3 regions of the Paenibacillus liaoningensis genome follow, and region 2 is predicted to be linked to each of the others. Evidence: riboswitches for the same ligand, from Rfam matches in the RefSeq annotation. Region 2 holds a riboswitch; each other region holds the start of a gene.
What was found. A riboswitch is a leader RNA that binds a small molecule or an ion and turns the genes downstream of it on or off. The one in region 2 is predicted to bind cobalamin.
Positions count from the first base shown of each region.

Region 1 (7,109 bases), on a different contig from region 2:
TGGTTGTTATCCAAGCTTTACGTACGAGCAGCTTCAGCAGTCGAATGGGTAACTAATGGATATGCGGCAAATTAACACATGTCATACTGATTGTAAGGTTAGTTTAAACGGCAGGATTAGGCCGATGGTATTGTATTTTGCTAATAGCGAGACGCACAGCTTCTGGTAAGCTGGCTGCGGCTCGCTATTTTTTTTTCAAAGTTGGGGACACCTGCCCATGTGCTGCATAGAATATAAAGATTGATAGCAAGCATGCATGCACGGCAGCAATCATGCTAGTTATTTAAAGAACGTGACAGGAGGTTGTCGGCAAGTGAAAATTTATGTAGTGAAGAAAGGCGATTCCCTCTACTTAATCGGTCAGAAGCACCATGTTACGGTTGAGGAGATTTTGAAGCTTAATCCTTCCATTACGAATCCAGACGTCATTGAGGTGGGGATGAAAATTAAAATCCCGTCTTCTTCCCATGAAACGGGTGGAATGGACATTATGCACCAATACGTGGTGAAGCAGGGGGATACGCTGTGGAAGCTGTCCAAAGCATGGGGAGTTCCACTCGCAGATATGATCAAAGCGAATCCTCAACTTAAAAATCCCAATGTGCTCATGACGGGCGAAATCGTCAATGTGCCTAAAGCGGGCCATATGACGACTACACCGTCTACAGGAACGGGAACTGCAGCAGGAATGGGGACGACGGCAGCGGGAACAGGCGGTCATACAGGACATCATGCTCTTCATCCGCTGTCGGTTATGCAAGGCGTGCAGCAATGGGTTGGCGGTAAAAAGCCGACAGGGCAAATTCCTGGCAAAACGCCAACTGCGCCAGTAACCGAAAAAACGCCAACCGCTCCGATTCCGAAGACGCCAACTGCGCCAATAACGAAGACACCAACTGCTCCTATTGTGACACCTACGATACCGGAGGCAAAACCTGTACCGCAGCCAAAACCGCTGCCGATTGAGAAGCCAGTGGAGAAAAAGACGTACCCGGTTTATTCCCATCATCAGCAAAGCGTTGACTTGTTTATGCAATACGGTACACCTGCGGTAGAAGCTTCATCGACTTACCCGACAACAGTTGTATCGCCCGCTGCAACGGCTCCTTCTTTGCCGCAATACGGAGGCTACAGCATGCCTACAACGGTATCACCTGCACAAACAGGCGGTTACGGTCATTGGCAGCAGCCAACTATGGTCAGCCCTGTGAGCCAAGGAGGAGGCTATAATCCGTGTCCTCCTGGGATGTATCCGATAGGCGGTATGAGCAGTGGCTACGGCTATGGCGGAATGGTATCGCCAGCAGAAACGCAAGGCTACGGCTACGGCGGAATGGTATCGCCGGCAGAGACGCAAGGCTACGGCTATGGCGGAATGGTATCGCCGGCAGAGACGCAAGGCTACGGCTATGGCGGAATGGTATCGCCGGCAGAGACGCAAGGCTACGGCTATGGCGGAATGGTATCGCCAGCAGAGACGCAAGGCTACGGCTATGGTGGAGCCGTATCGCCAGCAAGCACGCAAGGCTATGGCGGAATGGTATCGCCAGCAGAAACGCAAGGCTACGGCTATGGTGGAGCCGTATCGCCGGCAAGCACGCAAGGCTATGGCGGAATGGTATCGCCAGCAGAAACGCAAGGCTACGGCTATGGTGGAGCCGTATCGCCGGCAGAAACACAAGGCTACGGCTATGGTGGAGCCGTATCGCCGGCAGAAACGCAAGGCTACGGCTATGGTGGAGCCGTATCGCCGGCAGAAACACAAGGCTACGGCTATGGTGGAGCCGTATCGCCGGCAGAAACACAAGGCTACGGCTATGGTGGAGCCGTATCGCCAGCAAGCACGCAAGGCTATGGCGGAATGGTATCGCCGGCAGAAACGCAAGGCTACGGCTATGGTGGAGCCGTATCGCCAGCAAACACACAAGGCTACGGTTATGGCGGAATGGTGTCGCCAATCGGCAACAACTGCAACGGCTATCCCGTCTCAGCATTTCCTCCGTTCCCGCCTTACGGATATTATCCTATGCAAACCGCAGGAGTTGAGTCACAAAAGCCATGCAATTGCGGCTGCAAGGATAAGCGCGAAGAGGATGAGCAAGTAAAAGAAACAACGACAATCAATGTGAAAAACGGCAAAAACAATGCGCAGCGCAAATCCAATAAAAAAGCGGTAATTCGCACCGTTGCCCCTCGTTCTAGAACGAGCAAGCAAAACAGCAGCCCTTGGATTAGCCGCTAGTTTTTAAATTAATAAGTTAATAGCAAAGCACCTTTTCTTCATAACGGAGAAGAGGTGCTCTCTGATTTGTTAATAAATCTAACCATCCTTCAACTGATCTACAATCTCCTGCAGCAAAATCTTTTCCGTCTCCTTCAATTTTTGCAGCTGCTCCATTTGCTTGTACAACGTATCCGAGCTTCGAGTAAGCCAATATTTTAAGATGGAATTTCTTACAGCCAGCGCAGCAGCCTCCAGATTTTTCCATCTGCTTAAAATTTGATTATCATCAATCAAATGATGGTTATTAATCATGTAGTTTAATCGCATGGTCATGCATTTCTTATGGTCGTAAAGCAGGTGGAACGATCTAATATCAAATACTACCTCTTCTTGAGCCAAATATTTTAAATACTCGGAGGCCTTGTCGTAAACATTAATACCGAAGGTTAGCCCGGGTGTGCCTAAAGCTTGGTTATAATGTTCATCCGTATGTGCCTTAGACAAGAGGTAGGCATTCATCGTATTTTTCACATAGGTTAGAGAAAAAGTATAATCGGTATTTTCGAGCGGCTTCAATAAATAAAGATGGTCTTTAAAATCATGGGCATCGATTTCTAATATATGAAATGCTCTATGAAAAGCTTCGTAATCACAGGTGATATTCGTTGAATATTTTCCGTTGGCATTATTGTCACAAAAGTACAGCTTTTTATTTGCATCATCATACCCATTTATCATGACTTCATGTGGGGATTTTGCCGAAATTTCATACTCTTTAATATGAAAACGATCGATCATAACGATTACATAATAGCCGCCATCAATCGATGCTTTAATAAAATCAAACAGCTCGTTATTTAAAATCGTTGAGCTTTGCCTGTCTAACGCTATCCGCTGAAAATCAATAAAAGGGCAGTCATAAAACTCAACCATTTTATCTCTATAATAACCGTTGAAGAAAAAGGTATATAATTGGTTTGGATCAGGAATATCGAATAAATTAATATAATTATTCATAAACCATAATTTTTTCGAGTCCACACGCGAGATAATAGAATAAAAATCACTGTAAAACCAATATGAATCAATAATTTGCTTTTCTTCAACTGGAAGGATTTTCACCGTCACTGTGATCATTCCTTTTCTATTTGATTAGGTTATCTATTGGATTAATTTAATAAATAAGCTCATCATGCGTGAAGTAATTTCAATATAACATTACTGGAAAAAATATGAAAGTTTTATGTTGAAAACACTTTCATTTTCGAATTAAAGCCATTGACAGATTCCCGCTTCCTCCCTATGATTAAGAATGGATTACGGACAGGACGGGCTTATGAGCCTGCAAAACTTCATACTTGAATGAAAATAGGTGCGAAATGTTGGCTGGAACTTATACGTCTTCGTTCGCTTAAAAGGGAAGTTCGGTTAAAGGCCGACACGGACCCGCCACTGTAAAGGGCAGCAGCTTACACAGGCTGCGCTCCCCTCACAAATAAGCCACTGGCTGATGAGCTTCTTTTCGTCGCAAGACGAATAGCAGATGCTTACCCTAGCTGGGAAGGGAAGAGAGGGAGGCCCCAAGTCAGGAGACCTGCCTGTTTTAACATCACTGTTTGACCTACGGTGCTTAGGGAGGTGGTTGGTTATGCCCATTTATTGCAAAATGTCTAACGATTATTTGTTGCTTCATGGCGAGCAGACGCAGATAAGGTTTAGTTATTTAACATAAAAGCATTTCTGACTGCTTTTTAAGGGTCGGGGATGCTTTTTTTAAATATAGAGAAAAGATATGATTTTTCTATCCTTTCTCTATATTTCTACGCGAAACGGTAGCTTTGCCGCCACAGGACGGCTTTCGGCCGTTTACGCTTACTAGAAGGGGAGACAAAAGAAAAATGAACCACACGAAGAAGCCACTTAGCTTGTCACTTGGAATGATGATCGTTTGCTTGATGCTGGTCCTTGCAGGATGCAGCACGAATGCTGGCCAAAACGCAGAGCAGGGCACGGATGCTGCCTCGGGAAACAACGCTGCTGCCGCTAAAAAAACACTAACAATGGCGTACACTTGGAACCCTGCAGGCGTTGATCCGCATGGCGACGATAGCTGGGATGTTATGCGCTCGGGCGCAGGGGAAACGCTGATTAAATTGAATGAGCAGCTGCAGCCATCCGCTTGGCTCGCGAAGGAATGGAAGCAGGAGGATGCTAATACGTGGACGTTCAAGCTGGAAACGGGCGTAACGTTCCACAACGGCAAAAAAATGGATGCTGAAAGCGTAAAAGCATCGCTGCTGCGTTCCATTGCGAACAGCCATTTGGCGAAGGATTTGCTTCTGGTTAAAGATATTGAAGTGCTTGCGCCTGACGAGCTGAAAATGATTACGACACAGCCGAACTCGGCGATCATTTCCAGCTTGGCTGATCCAAGCACGATTATTCTTGATGTTGACAGCATGAAGGAAGCGGGCAGCTACCCGGCCATGACGGGAGCTTTCAAAATCAAGCAATTTACGAAAGACGTATCGCTTGTTGTTGAGCGTTATGATGGCTATTGGGGGGAACCCGCAAAGCTTTCAGAAGTGACGATGAAGTTTGTAACCGATGGCAACACGCGTCTGATGGCGCTGCAGGCTGGTGAAGTAGATGTCGCAACGGACATTCCGATTGACAGCATTGAGCTGGTAGAGAAGGACAGCAAGCTGGAAGTGCTGTCTGCCCCATCGGTTCGTACACATATGGTATTATTTAATATGAATTCTGCTTTGTTTAAAGAAAAATCGAACCGCGAGGTTGTAGATCAAGCGATTCCGCGCGAGGCGATTATTGAATCGGTTATGCGTGGTTACGGCACGAAAGCGAAAAGCCCGTTCCCGGAAATTTTGCCATTCGGCAAAGTGGCGGAGCAAGCAGCAGGGGAAACGACGGAGCAATTGCTGACCGCTGGCGGCTGGCAGAAAAATGCGGAAGGCATGTGGGAGAAGGAAGGCAAGCCGTTCGAGGCGACGCTCCTTACGTTCCCGCACCGCCCAGAGCTGTCGGTTATGGCAGAGGTTATTCAAAATCAACTGCTTAATGAAGGAATTACCGTGAAAATACGCAAGGTTGAAAATATTGACGCTGAGCTTGCGAAGTCCGATTGGGACCTTGCGATGTACAGCATGCTGACGGCGCAGACGGGCGATCCGCAATATTTCTTGAACATTTTCTATCAAGCTGCTAGCGAATCGAATGTCAGCCATTATGAATCGAAGCCGCTTGAGACGGTAATCGATAAGCTTAACGATACGGCGGATACCGATGCGCGTTATGCGCTTGCGATACAGGCCCAAGATATTATTAATGCTGATTTGCCGCAGTCGTTTATCGTACATCCTGACAATGTATTTGGCGTGAAAAAAGGGGTAACGGGCTTCATACCGCATCCGATCGAATATTATTATGTGACGGCTGAAGTCGATATCCCTTAAGTAAAGGGTGAACTTAAGTATGCTTCGTTTTTGGCTAGAACGCGTCGCGCAAATGCTGCTCGTCATTTTTTGCGTAGCGACGCTTACCTTCATATTAATGCGGGTATCTCCAGGCGATCCGGCGAGAATTTTGCTGACCACGCATAATATCCCGGCCTCGCAGGAGGCGATTGACGCGCTCCGGGAGGAAATGGGACTGACGGATTCCTTGTGGAGTCAATATATAGGCTGGCTAGGCGATGTATTTACATGGCAGTGGGGGACATCTTATATGTCCAAGGAGCCGGTTGCCGGGGAACTGCTCAAAAGGCTGCCCGCCACACTGGAGCTTGCTTCTGCTGGCGCATTGGTCATGCTGCTGGCAACGTGCCTTATAGGCATGGTGACCGCAATCTTTTCAACAGGGCTGCTGGACCGGATAGGCCGAATCCTTGCGCTGCTGGGCGCCTCGATCCCCTCCTTTTGGCTCGGTTTTTTATTGATTTATTTTTTCTCGGTCCGGCTAGGCTGGCTGCCTTCCATGGGACGCGGGGGCTTTGCTCATCTCCTCATGCCGGCGGTTACGCTTGGCCTAGGGCTTGGCGCGGTCTATGCCCGGGTTTTGCGGACGAATATGCTGGAGATGAACAACCAGAACTTCGTCAAAGCATCGCGTGCGAGAGGCTTGTCCAAAGGAAGAATATTCATTTTTCAAGTGTTCAAGCATGCCTTTTTGCCGATCTTATCGATGCTGGGGACAAGCTTTGCTTTTATGCTGGGAGGCAATGTGATCGTTGAGACGATCTTTTCCTGGCCCGGTGTAGGCAAATATATTATTGAAGCGATAACGGCGCGGGATTATCCGGTCATTCAAGGTTATGTCGTATTCACCTCCTTCTTGTTTGTCGCAATCCATTTGGCGGTGGAAGTTTTTTATGTGCGCTTGGACCCGCGGCTGCGGGCAAGCTAGGAGGAACTCTTTTTTATGCGGACCCTTTTTCAAAAAAAGAATACAAGCTTGCTGCTTGGCATCGGCCTGTTTGCAAGTATTGTGCTGCTGGGCTTGCTGGCCCCGTGGCTCGCGCCTCATAATCCGCTTCAGGTGAATCTACCGAATCGGCTTCTGGCGCCGAGCGGCGAATATCCTTTTGGCACCGATCATTTGGGGCGCTGCATTTTATCGCGCATTTTATATGGGATTCGGACGACGGTTACGATTGCTTTTGTCATTTTGGGATTGAGCTTATGCATTAGCTTGCCGATTGGGCTGTTAACAGGCTATTTTGGCGGGCGCACCGATCATTTTTTTATGCGGCTGATGGATGGCACGCTCGCTTTTCCTGATTTTGTACTGACAATTGCCATTGTGGGCATACTCGGACCCGGGTTTGCGAATATGATCATCGCGATTGTCATCGTGAGGTGGGCCAATT
Region 1 covers NZ_JCAALU010000006.1:55,223-62,331, reverse strand. Annotated here, with positions in the region: gene pheA (prephenate dehydratase) at 1-52, shown strand, start outside; gene AC6B99_RS09840 (LysM peptidoglycan-binding domain-containing protein) at 314-2,242, shown strand; gene AC6B99_RS09835 (hypothetical protein) at 2,321-3,352, opposite strand; cobalamin riboswitch at 3,578-3,840, shown strand; gene AC6B99_RS09830 (ABC transporter substrate-binding protein) at 4,123-5,697, shown strand; gene nikB (nickel ABC transporter permease) at 5,717-6,646, shown strand; gene nikC (nickel transporter permease) at 6,662-7,109, shown strand, end outside.
Region 1: linked by a shared signal. The riboswitch ahead of AC6B99_RS09830 (ABC transporter substrate-binding protein) and the one ahead of AC6B99_RS08290 (energy-coupling factor ABC transporter permease) in region 2 are both predicted to bind cobalamin.

Region 2 (7,109 bases):
TTTATTTATACAAGGTGAAACGGAGAAATATAGAGATAGGATGGAAAAATCATATCCTTTCCTATATTTCAAGCAACATGTATAAATATACGAATTTTTGCGTTTTTATACAACAAAAGATTTTACAGCCGCTTTAAATTGCGCGAGCGTACGCGGCGCCTGCTGTTCTCCTCGCAGCTCAGGCGGCAGTGCCTCCCAAGCTTCCAGCACCATTGGCAGCGTGAGTCCAAGGCTTCTGAGACGCTCGCCTTCGCGAAATACCGTCTCCGGCGTACCCTCCAATATACAGCGGCCCTCATTCATGATGAAAATCCAATCCGCCCAAGCATAGGCCATATTCATGTCATGCGTCGCCATAACCGGCGTTATGCCGCTGGCATGAATGCGGTCCAGCTCAGCCATCAGCCGCTGCTCCGATATCGGATCGAGATAAGCAGCCGGCTCATCAAGCAGCACTAACTCCGGCTCCAGGGCCAGTACGCCGGCAAGAGCGACTCGCTTCTTTTGCCCAAGGCTGAGATGATGCAGCGGCTTATGCGCCAGTTCCTGCAAGTTCAGCTGCTGAACGATGCGCGCCGTACGTCTGTCAATTTCCACTTCTTGAAGCCCCGCATTGCGCAGCCCATAGGAAATATCCTCATAAGCGGTATTCAAAATGAGCTGATGCTCCGGGTCCTGAAAAACAAGGCCGACGCGCCGTCTCAAGCTGGCAAGCTCTCTGGGCTTGTAAGAAAGCGGCTCGCCGCGCCAGCTGACAAAACCGGATTGCGGACGATTAATGCCAATAAGCTGCAAGAAGAGCGTCGACTTGCCCGAGCCATTATGCCCGCACAGCGCTATCTTCTTGTTCGCCGGAATACGCAGCTCTAGCCCGTTTAAAGCGGTCTTGTCCGTTCCGGGATAAGCATAGCTCACTTGGTTCATTTCCATAATGGTTGATGCCCGATCGTTATCCGCCAGCTTATTCACCTCCATACCGAAGCCATAGCTCTGCTGCCAGCAAAATCGTTAAGCCGAGCCCCGCTTCCGCCCAATATCGGAGGCGAACCGTCCGCTTTACACTAGGCGCAAGACGGATTTCATTCGTAAATCCTCTTGCCATAAGCCCATTCGAGAGCCCCTTGTATCGATGCATCGTTTTGACGAAGAGCCGCACAGCAATCGCCGCCGTACCCTGCAATTTGCCTTTAAAACCGTGTTGACCGCCGCGTGCACGCTGCGCGACCAGCATAGCCCCCGCCGTATCCAGCAGCAGAAAGATGAAGCGATACATAATAATCATGAGCTCCAGTACAATTTGCGGCATTTTCAACCGCTTCAGCACTTGCAGCAGATCCGGGAAGGGGGTCGTCAAGGTGATAAAAAACATACATGCCAGGCAAGCAAGAATACGCGTAAAAATATGTCCGGCCAGCCCTAACGATGCCTCTGGCACATACAGGCTAAGCGGCTCCCATGAAACGAGCATCCAGCCTGCTTTCGCTGCCGCCAAGCTTCCCGCTTCGCTGCTGCTATTGCTGAATTCAATGAGCAGCGCGGGCAAGCTGAGAATGAACAGCAGGCAAGAGGAGAAAAGCAGCGCCGCATAAAGCTTAGCGGGCACTTTCGCATAGCCGACCGTCCACAGTGCAAGCCATCCGAAAATGACAAGCTGTACGAGCGGATGAGCGATATAGGCAAGCAGCAGCAGAAGGGCTGCAAGCCCGCATTTCCAAATGGCGGGTAAATCCCGCAGCTTATTGGAATAAGAAATCGTATCAATCCATTTCATCATTGCTGCTTTGATTTCCCCGACTTCCCTTTAAAAAGGCCAATCACATAGCCGATTACGCCAGCGCCAATCGCAGCTTGCAGCGCGAACAGCATGCTTTCCGTTTCTCCCGGCACCTCAGTCAGCGGAGACGCCCAAGGCTCATAATGGGGCGCAATCGTCTGGATCATTTCCTCCGCCGCGCCATCTGCGCCGCCAAACTCGGCGTTAATGAATATTAAAGGCGCAACGGCAAGCAAAACAACAATGGCTAATATCCAAATATTTTTGGCACTGCGGCTCATTACACGCGATCCCCTTTCATTCTCCGCTTCAAAATAGACAGCTCGTCCGTATTAAAAGATTGCAGCCAGTTCCAGATCAATACCGTCAGCAAGCCTTCGCTAATAGCAAGCGGAACCTGGGTAATCGCAAAAATACCGCCAAATTTCATAAAGGATGCGAGAATGCCGCCCTCAACCGCCGGAAAAGCAACAGCCAGTTGAATCGAAGTAACGATATAAGTGGCCAGATCGGCAACAGCGGCAGCAGAAAAAATCGCCACGCCTTGCTTGCTGCCTGAACGCATCAGCAGCCGATAGACGGCATAGCCAGCAGCGGGACCTGCAACCGCCATTGAAAAAGCATTCGCCCCAAGCGTCGTCAGCCCGCCATGTGCAAGCAGCACCGCTTGAAACAGCAATACCATAGAACCTAATACGCTCATGGGCAGCGGCCCGAACATAACCGTTCCAAGCCCCGTTCCCGTCGGGTGCGAGCTGCTGCCTGTAACGGAAGGAATCTTAAGCGCGGACAGCACGAAGGTGAAAGCTGCCGCCAAGCCCAGCATCAGCTTAAGCTCTGGTGCTTCCTTTGTAATTTTCCGAATGGCGCGTACACCCAGGATGAAAAAAGGAATAAAGGCCACCCACCAAAAAATCGCCCACCCCACAGGCAAAAACCCTTCCATAATGTGCATCGCATAAGCGGATTGCGGCTCATTCACCAGTAAAAAAAGCGTGAAGCCAATAACCAGCAAAGCGGTGCTAACTGCTGTCTTTCTTTTTAACTTGACCATTCGTTTCAATACCCTCCCCAATGTGTTCATGCCTAAAGACAACAAAAAATGACCGCTTTCCCTTCGCTGGGAAAACGGCCATGTGTACGCAGAAATAGACGGTTGCGCCAGCAAACAGACTGGTAGCAATCGCTTTCGTTCGTACACCTATCCTTTCCGCGAAGGCACTGTGGTGCTGGAACGAGGTAGGTCTCCTGGCTAGCGGATCATTATTTTCCTTCGTCTTCCCTGGCTGCCCTAAAGCTTAGGCCAAGTGACTCCTGCTGGTGAAGGAAAACTCCCCGATTACAGTGGCGGGACCGCTCGGGATTTGCACCCGATTCCCTGTTACCCTTTGACGTGCGCAAAGGCACCTCGTTCCATGTCAATCATTTTTCAAAATCCTTGTATTCATTGGTCATTTTGTAGTTTGATCTTATCACAAAAAATTCAGGCTGTCCCCTATAAATGTAAATGGCTACCTTCCTGTTAGAAGAAGGACAAAATAACGCCTACGACAAAACCGCATAATGCGCCGTTGACACGAATCCACTGCAAATCGTTGCCGACCTTTTCCTCCAGCATGGAGACGAGCGCCTTGTCATCCATCCGGTCGAGATTATCCCGAACGAGCGCACCGATGCGATAGTGATTATTTTCAATAAGTCGAACGAGATAGCCGCGAATGCCATCTTCCCAATTGGCGAGCATTTCCTGCTTGCCATTCAAATAATCCGTTGCAAAACGGTATCCCTGCACAATGGCGCGCCCTCCGCTGCGATGCTGCTCCTCCAGCTTGTCCAGCACGAGCTGTCTCAGCTCCTCCAGACGCAAATGGATGAAGCGCTCCGTTTCAACGCTGTCCACCCCCTGTTCAATGAGCTGCTTCAGCTTGAGCATCAGCTCTTCGTTATCGGCAAGCTTCTCCGCCTGGGCTCTCACCTCAAGCAGCAGCTTCTGCCGATGCGGGCTTCCAGGATGGGAAAGCTCCTGCATCGTAGAGAGCAGCATGTTCTGGATCAAACCGCCGAGCTTCTCCTCGTTCATAAAGCCGACGAAAGCTTGCAGTGCAAACCCCATGAAGCCGCCTACCTTAAGCTCCTCCAGCTTTTTGAAGGCGAGCTTGCCGAGCATTTCCTCGGTTTCACGCTTGCGAATCCAATGGCCTACATGCTCCAGGCCGTAATCCAGCGCCCGTTCATCCCAACGCTCATGGACGAAACGATCCGCCAGCTTGCGCACGATTGGCGTAAAATCCTGCTTTTTCACATAATCCGCCAAAAATCCATGCAGCACACCGCTAACCCGCTCCAAAGGCAAGCGCTCCACTGCCGACTGGGCAAAATCAACCGCTGCCAGCCTGAACTTGCGCTTGCCAATCAGCCGAGTCGCCGCCGATGCTGCCCCTGCGAACAGTTGAAAGCCAGACAGCTTGCGGGTAATGCTTTCTTTATTCAGCAGTTCATTTTCCATAGCGCTGATGAGCGAGTTCACGATTTTCGCCCGGTTTTTGAGCAGCAAGGACGTATGCGGAATGGGAATGCCCATCGGATGGCGGAACAACGCCGTCACCGCAAACCAGTCGGCAATTCCGCCGACCAGCCCCGCTTCAAAGCCGCTTTCCAGTAGATGTGTCCACGTGTTGTCTGGCAGCCACCATCTCGTAGTAATAAAGCCTGCCCCCATAACGGCAAGCGAAATACCTGCTATATATCTTGATTTCATCGTTGTCCTCCTAATCGCGGGCCCCAGCGCCCTCCTGTTGCATATTGCCCTATTATACCAGATAATGAGGTGGCAAGCGTAAACGGCTGTGCCTGCCTTCGGCAGCACAAGCTCGTTTCGCGTAGAAATATAAGCGTTGCAATAAGAATCAAACTTATTGATCTTATATTTCAAGAGCAAACGGCGTTGTCGGGTATTGGCGACAACTGCTCGTTTCTCGTAGAAATATAAGCGTTATAATAAGAGTCAAACTTATTATTCTTATATTTCAAGCGTAAACGGCTGTGCCTGCCTTCGGCAGCATCAGCTCAAATTTTCAACTACACCATTGTTTCGTTACATATAAAGGAGATTACCTGCGTGCTCAAACTACGAACCATTTTTCTAAAAATGACTCCGCCGCAAATTCTTACGCTTGGCTTTCTCGCGATTATTGCGGCGGGTACCCTATTGCTTTCTCTGCCTCTGGCTTCGTCAACCCATCAGGCAACGCCGCTCATTGACGCATTATTCACTGCCACATCCGCTGTTTGCGTAACGGGGCTTGTCGTCGTCGATACCGGCATACACTATTCAACCTTTGGCGAGCTCGTCATTCTCGTGCTTATGCAGGTTGGCGGACTCGGCTTTATGACGATGTCTACGCTGTTCGCCCTTGCCCTGCGCAAACGGATATCGCTGCGCGAGCGGCTGCTGCTGCAGGAATCCATGAATCAATCTTCGCTGGAAGGGATCGTCCGCTTCATTCGGCGCGTGCTCATTTATGCTTTTGCCATCGAAGGAATCGGCGCCCTTGTTCTGGCACTGCGCTGGTCAACGGAAATGCCTTTCGGCAAGGCGCTGTATTTCGGCATGTTCCATAGCGTGTCGATGTTCACCAACGCCGGATTTGATATTATGGGACCGCTGAACGGCCCGTTCAGCAGCTTTGTGAATCATGTTAACGATCCTATTATTAATGTGATCGTTATTGCTCTCATTTTTCTCGGCGGGATCGGCTTTATCGTGCTGGCGGAAATGTGGGATTACACAAAAACGCGCAAGCTGTCTTTTCACTCCAAGGTTGTGCTGTATGCGACAGGCATTTTGTTTGTCGCAGGTGCAGCCGTTATTTTTATTTTCGAGTTTACAAATACCAAAACACTAGAGCCGCTTAGCATAAGCGGCAAGCTGTACAGCTCGTTGTTCCAAAGCATATCGCCGCGCTCGGGCGGCGCAAATACGCTGGATATTGCTTCTCTGCGCCATGCGACGCAGTTTCTCATTATTTTGCTCATGTTCATCGGCGCATCTCCGGGCTCTGCGGGCGGCGGCATTAAGGTGACGACGTTTGCGATTCTCATCGGTGCGGTGTTTGCAATGATTCGCGGCCGCGAGGATGTCGTCTTTTTCCGCAGAAGGCTCGCAAAGGACCGGGTGTACAAAGCGCTGACAATTACGATTGCCTCGCTGGCGGCGATTATTTTATTTACGATGATTTTATCTACCACCGAGGATGTCGATTTCCTCGTTCTGCTATTTGAAGTAACGTCCGCTTTCGGTACAACTGGATTGTCGCTTGGCTTAACGCCGCATTTGACGGTGATTGGCAAGGTGCTGATTATTATTATGATGTTCGCTGGGCGGCTTGGCCCGCTGACGCTGGCGTTCACACTCGTTCCTGCTCAGGAGAAGAAGGAGCTGTATCGCTATCCGGAAGGGAAAATTATGATCGGATAACATGCGGCGAGGAAAAATCATTTTATAAGGAAAGGGCAGTTCATGAAAAAGAGGCTTGTTTCGAAAAAAATCAAAACGCTGTTGCTTTGCGTCTTAGCATTTGCCGCAGCGGTACTGTGCTGGTTTTCCTATGAAATTTGGTCATTTAGTATGAAGGATGAAGCGAAGCCTGCTGATGCGATCCTTGTGCTGGGCACGGCGGTCTGGGGCGATCAGCCATCCCCTGTGCTGCGGGAACGCCTGAATCATGCTATAAAGCTGTACGAGCAAGGCTTTGCCGAGTATATTATTTTTACCGGAGGACGCGGGTCTGCGAATGAGCTTGCAGAGTCAGAAGTATCACGGAGCTATGCGATTGAAAAAGGCGTGAAGCCTGAGCATATTTTGATCGAAGTCCAATCTCTTATTACAGAGGAAAATTTCGAATATTCGCTAGTCGTTGCGAAGCCATATGAGCTAGGAACCTTCATCATTGTCAGCGATCCGCTTCATATGAAGCGCGCACTCATGATGGCCAGCGAGCTGGGAATGACGGCATACTCTTCGCCAACTACGACCTCCGCATATAGCAGCATGCGCACGAAACTGCCCTTTTTCTTCCGCGAGCTGTTTTATTATACAGGCTATCGAATTATATATGCTCTGAGCTAGCTGAATGCCTTCAGCCCTCAGAGTATTTTTTTGCGCTGAAAAACTAGTATTATACATTTTTGGCATGCGAATTCCGATAAAAAAGGATAGGATTATTTTACTAAGATGCTGTAAGGGAGATTGCTGAAATGCCTGATAAGTTGAAGAACATGTTAAAGCTGCTGCAGGAGCTATGGTTTATGCCTTTCGTCGTCTATACCGCCGGAC
Region 2 covers NZ_JCAALU010000005.1:92,821-99,929, reverse strand. Annotated here, with positions in the region: gene AC6B99_RS08305 (energy-coupling factor ABC transporter ATP-binding protein) at 106-975, opposite strand; gene cbiQ (cobalt ECF transporter T component CbiQ) at 962-1,774, opposite strand; gene AC6B99_RS08295 (energy-coupling factor ABC transporter substrate-binding protein) at 1,771-2,055, opposite strand; gene AC6B99_RS08290 (energy-coupling factor ABC transporter permease) at 2,055-2,828, opposite strand; cobalamin riboswitch at 2,996-3,200, opposite strand; gene AC6B99_RS08285 (DUF445 domain-containing protein) at 3,297-4,532, opposite strand; gene AC6B99_RS08280 (TrkH family potassium uptake protein) at 4,923-6,251, shown strand; gene AC6B99_RS08275 (ElyC/SanA/YdcF family protein) at 6,294-6,902, shown strand; gene AC6B99_RS08270 (hypothetical protein) at 7,031-7,109, shown strand, end outside.

Region 3 (7,109 bases), on a different contig from region 2:
ACGGCCGGGCATCATTCACCATCACTCCCCAATCTGCCGCTGGCGGCTGTAAGCCTAGACCGAGAAAGCTAAGCGAGGCGATAGATAGAATAACTCGCCCAATCCGAATGGTGAACAGCACGATAAGCGGCCCTAACAAATTTGGCAGCATATGCCTGACGATGATATACGCATGGCCCGCTCCTAAAGCACGGATGCCTTCCACGTAGCTTTCTTCGCGAATTTTCATAACCTCGCCGCGCACAACCCGAGAGAAATCCGCCCATGAGGTGAAGAGCAGCGCGACAAACAGGCTTTTCACCCCAGGACCGAGCGTACCTGCAATGGCCAGCATAAGGGCAAGACCCGGCAGCCCTTGAAAAATGCTAACGACAATTTGAATGGCTTCATCGGTCCAACCGCCAGCATAACCGCTAATGGTGCCCAGCAGCAGGCCAACGAGCATTGTAGCGAGCGTAACAGCGACCGCGAGCAAGATCGACACCCTTCCGCCATACAAAATGCGGCTCAGCACATCCCTTCCCAGCGTGTCCGTTCCTAGCCAATGTGCGGAGGACAACGGCGCAAGCCTTTCCGCCATATTAATCTGATTCGGGTCATAAGGAGCAAGCAGCGGTGCCAGCAAGCTGGCAAGCAGTACGAAGGCAAGCACGCCCGCGGCCACCCCGTAGGACATCTTCATCGCAGCTTCCCTCCCAGCCTGATTTGCGGATGAGCGAGCCCGTAACATAAATCTGTCGCCAAATTAAACAGCACGTAGATGAGACCGGTAAATACGACATAGCCCTGAATGACCGGATAATCTCTGCGAAAAATACCGTCCATCGCAAAGCGCCCGATGCCCGGTACCGCAAATATAACTTCCACGATGACGGAGCCGCCAACAATCGCTCCAAAATAACTGCCGATAACCGTGAGCAACGGAATACAAGCATTGCGCAGCGCATGCCGAAGCACAATAAAGCTCTCACGCAGCCCCTTCGCTCGGGCTGTCAGCATATAATCTTTATTCAGCTCCTCCAGCAGCGCCGCACGCGTCAGCCGCATCAATATGGCGCCTGTACCGGAAGCAAGCACCGCCGCTGGCATAAGCAAATGCTTCCAGGTGCCGTAGCCGCTAGTCGGGAGCAGCTGCAGCTTCTCCGACCATAAGGCAATGAGCATGATCGCCAGCCAAAATCCAGGAATGGAAACCAAAATCAGCGCAAGCGCCCTGCCGATATGATCGAACAGCCGATTGCGCCGGATCGCCATGAGCATGCCGGATGGCACTCCAAGCAGGACGGCGAACAGGACAGCTAGCAAAGATAGGCTTAATGTTGCTGGCAGGCGGCGCAGCAGCTCGCCGCTAACCGATTCCTTCGTCATATAAGACGTGCCAAGATCACCTTGCAGCGCCTTTGATAACCAATGGCCATACTGAATGAGCAGCGGATCATTCAGCCCCATCTCTTCTCTTTTCAAAGCAATTTGCTCTTCGGTCGGCTGGCTGAAGCCGTTCATGCTCAGCAGTTCGACAGCCGGATCACCCGGAGAAGCGACGCTTAAGGCAAAGGCTATAAACGTAATGCCAATCAGAACGGGAACCGCCGCCGCCAACCTCCGAATGAAATAGGCCATCTTATTGCACCCGCTCCAGCTGCGGCAGCGTTGTACCATACACAAGTGCACCGTATCCGGTAATTTCTTTGCTGTACGCAATTAAGCTCGCATCATTAAACAGCGGAATCGTCGGCAATTCCTCGGCTGCAATATCCTGCAGCTCGTTATAAATCGCAGCGCGGTCATCCATATCCAGCGTCGTCTTCACCTGCTTCAACAGCTCATCCACATGGGCATTGCTGTAACCAAGCGTATAACTGATATTGCTTGAGCCTTCGCTCGCCATATAATTGTTCAAAATCGAATAAGGATCGCCATTCGGCAGCCCCTGAATGGCCAGTGCCAGATCGAAGTTTCCTTGTGCCTGTGCTTCCTTGTATGCCGCACCATCCAATATTTGAATCGTCACGTCCAGCTGCAGCTCTTGAAGCACAGCCTGAAGCAGCTCGGCTTGCGCTTTATACGGATAACGATCGAGTCCATAGGTAGGCACAATTAGCGTAACCGCCTGCCTGCTGTCCCCAAGCACCTCATGCGCCAGGGCGATTGCCTTTTCTGAATCATGGACGACAGGAATGTCCTTATAAAACGGCGATGTCGCATTCAAAATGTTCGCCGTAGCGGTCGGATAGCCCAAATACAGCTCCTTCACCAGCTGCTCGCGGTCAATCATCAGGCTCAGCGCCTGACGCATTTTCACATCATTGAATGGCGCTTTGGCACCGTTCGGATGCAGGTAATGGGAAATCGTCGATTTTGCCGTCGATACAGCAAAGCGTTCATCCTTCAGCAGTTCCTCGGCAAGGGCAGGAGGAATAGCGCCCAAATCCATGACGCCCAAAATCTCGCCAGATTTCAAGGCAGCAAGCCTTGTATCAGGGTCCGGTATGACGCGGACGCGGATTTTTTGGGCTTTTGCTTTTTCGCCATAATAACCGTCGTAAGCCTCTAGCAGTGAAAATTGATCCTTCTCATGCTGCAAAAGCTTGAAAGGGCCTGTCCCTTGCGGCAGGCCGTTAAAGTCGCCATCTTCGTCAAAATTATTCGGGCTGTACATCGGGCTTGAGAAGTTGATCATCGAATACAGCAGCGTCGGCTGCGGATTGTCGAAAACAAGCTTAATCGTGCTATCATCAACCTTCACGACTTCCTGAAGGCTTGGGTATGAATTGTTGATGTCGAGCGTATAGAATGGCGAGCTTTTCGGGCTCACTTGCTTGTAACGGGCAAAATTTGCAAGTACCGCGTCCGCGTTGAATGGCGCGCCATCATGGAAGGTGACGCCTTTGCGCAGCATGAAGGTCCATTCCTTGGCATCAGCAGACATTTCCCACGCTTCCGCCAGCTTTGGAGCAGGCTTTCCATCCTCGGAAGCGGAAATCAACGGCTCCCATACATACAGAATGGTGCTCGTGTAATAAGCATCCTGCGGTCCCGGTGCTAAATCCCGCGGCGCAGCCAGCACGATTTCTTCAGAAGCAGCTGCTGTAGAGGCGGACGGAGCAGCAGACTGCTGCGACAGCTCATTATTGCTGCCTGATTCATTGGAACCGTTAGCGCCACTGCACCCCATTAGCGCCAGCAGCAAGCATAGGCTAAATAAAACACCTATTGTTTTTTTGTTTTTTGCCATTTGTGTACGTTTCATCTTCTCTATTTCCTCTCCCTCTAGCAAAATCATCTTCCTGCAAAAATCCGCAAAAAAAGACAGCTCTACCTCCAGTCATAGGAAAGATAGAGCTGCCTGTTATTGTTATTTTCCATCATAGCAAATAAGCATGCGCGCTAACACTTCCCTATCCTCCGTAGGTTACAGCAGTGTTGTCAGAACAGGCAGGTCTCCTGGCTACCGGAAATTGTACTGGAAGCTGCCTTCCCAATCCCGCTAAGCGAGATCAGTGGCCTTGTAGCTTCAGCTAATCCGTAACAGTGGCGGGACCGCGTCGGTTTTGCACCGAACTTCCCTTTTAAGCTCCAGCCGCAGCTGTTGCACCTTATTCCCACAATTTTTCAGTTGTTTGCAAATCTGGTTGATTATATACCAGCCCTTTCATTTAAGCAACCTTTCCACTCCACTTTCCTTTCGTAATTATCTGATATAAAATAAAGCACATAGCATTTCGTAACTGGAGGGAACTACTGATGAAACCACAATTTCAGCCTTTATTTGAACCATTCACTTTCGCGAGCGGCATGTCCGTACATAATCGAATTGTCATGGCGCCCATGACAACCTGCTCGTCCAATCCGGACGGCACCGTGCCTGATGAAGAGCTTGCCTACTACAGCCGCCGCAGTGCTGGGCCCGGCATCGTCGTTACAGCGTGCGTCTACGTGAGCCGCAACGGCAAAGGCTTCCCCGGCGAATTTGGCGCGGATACGGACGCAATGATTCCAAGCCTCAAGCGTCTGGCCGATGCTATTAAAAGCCAAGGTGCGAAAGCGATTTTGCAAATTTTCCATGGCGGAAGATCATGCTTCCCTGGCCTAGTGCCAAATGATGATTTGGTGAGTGCCAGCAGCATTGCCCAGCAGGAGGGCGGAATTGTGCCACGCGAGCTAAACGAGGAGGAAATCAAGTCGATTATCGCCGACTTTGGCGAAGCGACACGCCGCGCGATTGAGGCTGGTTTTGACGGCGTTGAAATTCACGGTGCCAACGGCTACCTGCTGCAGCAATTTTACTCCCCGGCTTCCAATGTGCGTACCGACGACTGGGGCGGCTCTGTTCATAAACGTATGGCGTTCCCGCTCTACGTCGTTGAAGCTGTTAAGAAGGCAGCCGCTATGGCGCCGCAGCCGTTTCTTGTAGGCTATCGCTTCTCGCCGGAGGAGCCGGAAGAAGAAGGATTAACGATGGAGCATTCGTACCATCTGGTTAACGCTCTAATCGAGATGAAACTGGATTATTTGCATGTGTCGCTTCAAGATTTCTGGTCGAAGCCGCGCAGAGGCGAGCAGGATTCGCAAAGCCGCATGGCATGGTTCGTCGAAAAATACAGCGAGCACATTCCGTTCATCGGTGTCGGCAGCATCACAACCGCAGAAGAAGCGCTTGAGGCGAAAAACTCCGGCGTGCCGTTTATCGCCCTTGGCCGCGAGCTCATTATGGACCCGGATTGGACGGAGAAAATCAAGCAAGGCAACGAGCAGGATATTGTGACTACGCTATCCAAGCAAGATCAGGAGCGCCTCGTCATCCCGAATGGCTTATGGGGAGCGATTACGCATGCGCCAGGCTGGTTCCCAATAACGGAATAAGCGCAAAATCCAACCATTCGCTCACAAATAGGCACAAGGTGAAACGGCTGTCGCCGTCCTTCGGCGGCGCGGCACGTTTCAGTCCGAGAAATATAGAGAAGGGATTGCGTTAGGACATCCTTTCCTATATTTCAAGGTGAAACGGCTGTCGCCGTCCTTTGGCGGCGCGGCGCGTTTCAGTCCGAGAAATATAGTGAACGGATCGCGTTACGATACCCGTTCCTATATTTTATAAAATAACAATTTGACATTTCTATAAAAATAGATATACTAAGCCTCATGGATACTTTGTCAATACTTAAAGCTGTGTCTAACGAGAAACGGTACCATATTTTAAAATGGCTGAAAACGCCTGAGGAGCATTTTGGGCCTCAATGCCATCTAACCGATGCGTGTCAGTTTGCTGGAGGCGTATGTGTCGGTTCTTTTGCAGAAAAAACAGGACTTGCGCAATCCGTTATATCCAGCTATTTAGTGAAAATGCATAAAGCAGGCTTACTGGAGTCGAAACGGATCGGGCAGCACACCTATTACAGGCGTAATGAAGCTAACATTCAGTTTTTCAAAGAAATGATTCAGGATGAGCTATAACCTTGCTTACTCCTGCTCATTTCATGCTTTTATATCTATTTTTATAGAATTATAGATTTTTCATTCAATTAGGAGGTATTTTATTCATGAGCTCAATTCAATCGTTGTTCAAGCCTTTCTCAGCAGGTCCACTTACACTGCCTAACCGTATTGTAATGGCACCAATGACCCGCGGTTTTTCTCCAAATGGCGTTCCGGGCGAAGATGTAGTTGCCTACTATAGACGCCGCGCCGAAAACGGCGTTGGCTTAATTGTGACAGAGGGTACGCTGATTAACCATCCGGCTGCCACTGATAATCCAAACATTCCTAACTTTCATGGAGAAGCTGCTTTAAATGGCTGGGCAAAAGTCGTTGAAGCCGTTCACCAAGCTGGCGGCAAAATCGTTCCGCAAATTTGGCATGTTGGCACAACGCGCAAGGTCGGCTCCCATCCGAACCCGGAAGCACTGCCGATTGGTCCTTCAGGTGTTACCGCCGAGGGCGAGGTTGTTAATGAGCCTTTGACTGAAGCCGAAATAAAAGGCCTTGTTGCAGCTTACGCGCAAGCAGCTGCTGATGCAAAACGGATTGGCTTTGACGGCATTGAGCTGCATGGCGCACATGGCTATTTGATCGACCAATTTTTCTGGGAGAAAACGAATAAACGGACGGATCGTTATGGTGGCGATATGCTGTCCAGAACACGTTTTGCGGTTGAGATCATTGAAGCTTGCCGCCAAGCTGTAGGGCCTGATTTCCCGATTATTATCCGTCTGTCACAGTGGAAATCGTCCGAGTATACAGCGAAGCTTGCGAGCACTCCTGAGGAATTGGGACAATTTCTTGCTCCGCTTGTTGAAGCTGGCGTAGATATTTTCCACTGCTCAACCCGCCGCTTCTGGGAGCCGGAATTTGCAGGCTCGGACCTAAACTTTGCAGGCTGGACGAAAAAGCTTACCGGCAAACCAACGATTACTGTTGGCTCCGTAGGTTTGGACGGCGACTTCATGAGCCTCTTCACCGAAGGCAAAGGCGCAGAAAACGCCAATGTGGATGATTTGGCCTCACGCCTGGATGCAGGCGAATTTGATCTCGTAGCTGTCGGCCGTGCCCTGCTCGTCGATCCTGCCTGGTCAGATAAAGTCCGCGACGGACGGCAAGATGAATTAATTCCGTTTACGCCGGCTGCTTTGCAGACGCTGCATTAAGAACCTATTGCTCATAACCTAATAAAATCCCCAGCTCCTCCTTTTTCACGGATTGGAGGAGCTGGGGATTTTAATGTTTCTACCTCCACAAAGATAGACTTGGCGGACTCAGGAGCCGCTATTCCAACGGAATCACGGGTTAAGGCGCAGGACGCGGACTCAGGAGCCGCTAATGTGCCACCAATAGCTGTTTTGACGGGATAATGAGGGTTATAACGGATTTCCTGTCCGCTCATAGCCTGGAATCGGCTCAACAGCCAGAATAGCGGAACCTCAGTCCTCCAAATAAGGAGTAGCAGGGCGACTTAGGCTTGCATACACACCCTAGCTATTTTATCTACTAATTCTGCCTCGCGAATAACGCTCTAGCCTCTTGATAGCTCTCCAATGTCCCGATATCAAAGCGCTGCCCTTCAAACTTGTAGGCATGAACCTCTTTATGCCGAATCAGCCAAGGCACAAAAT
Region 3 covers NZ_JCAALU010000004.1:369,875-376,983, reverse strand. Annotated here, with positions in the region: gene AC6B99_RS07795 (ABC transporter permease) at 1-682, opposite strand, end outside; gene nikB (nickel ABC transporter permease) at 679-1,620, opposite strand; gene AC6B99_RS07785 (ABC transporter substrate-binding protein) at 1,622-3,250, opposite strand; cobalamin riboswitch at 3,418-3,615, opposite strand; gene AC6B99_RS07780 (NADH-dependent flavin oxidoreductase) at 3,745-4,863, shown strand; gene AC6B99_RS07775 (ArsR/SmtB family transcription factor) at 5,143-5,454, shown strand; gene AC6B99_RS07770 (NADH:flavin oxidoreductase) at 5,541-6,644, shown strand; gene AC6B99_RS07765 (nucleotidyltransferase family protein) at 6,985-7,109, opposite strand, start outside.
Region 3: linked by a shared signal. The riboswitch ahead of AC6B99_RS07785 (ABC transporter substrate-binding protein) and the one ahead of AC6B99_RS08290 (energy-coupling factor ABC transporter permease) in region 2 are both predicted to bind cobalamin.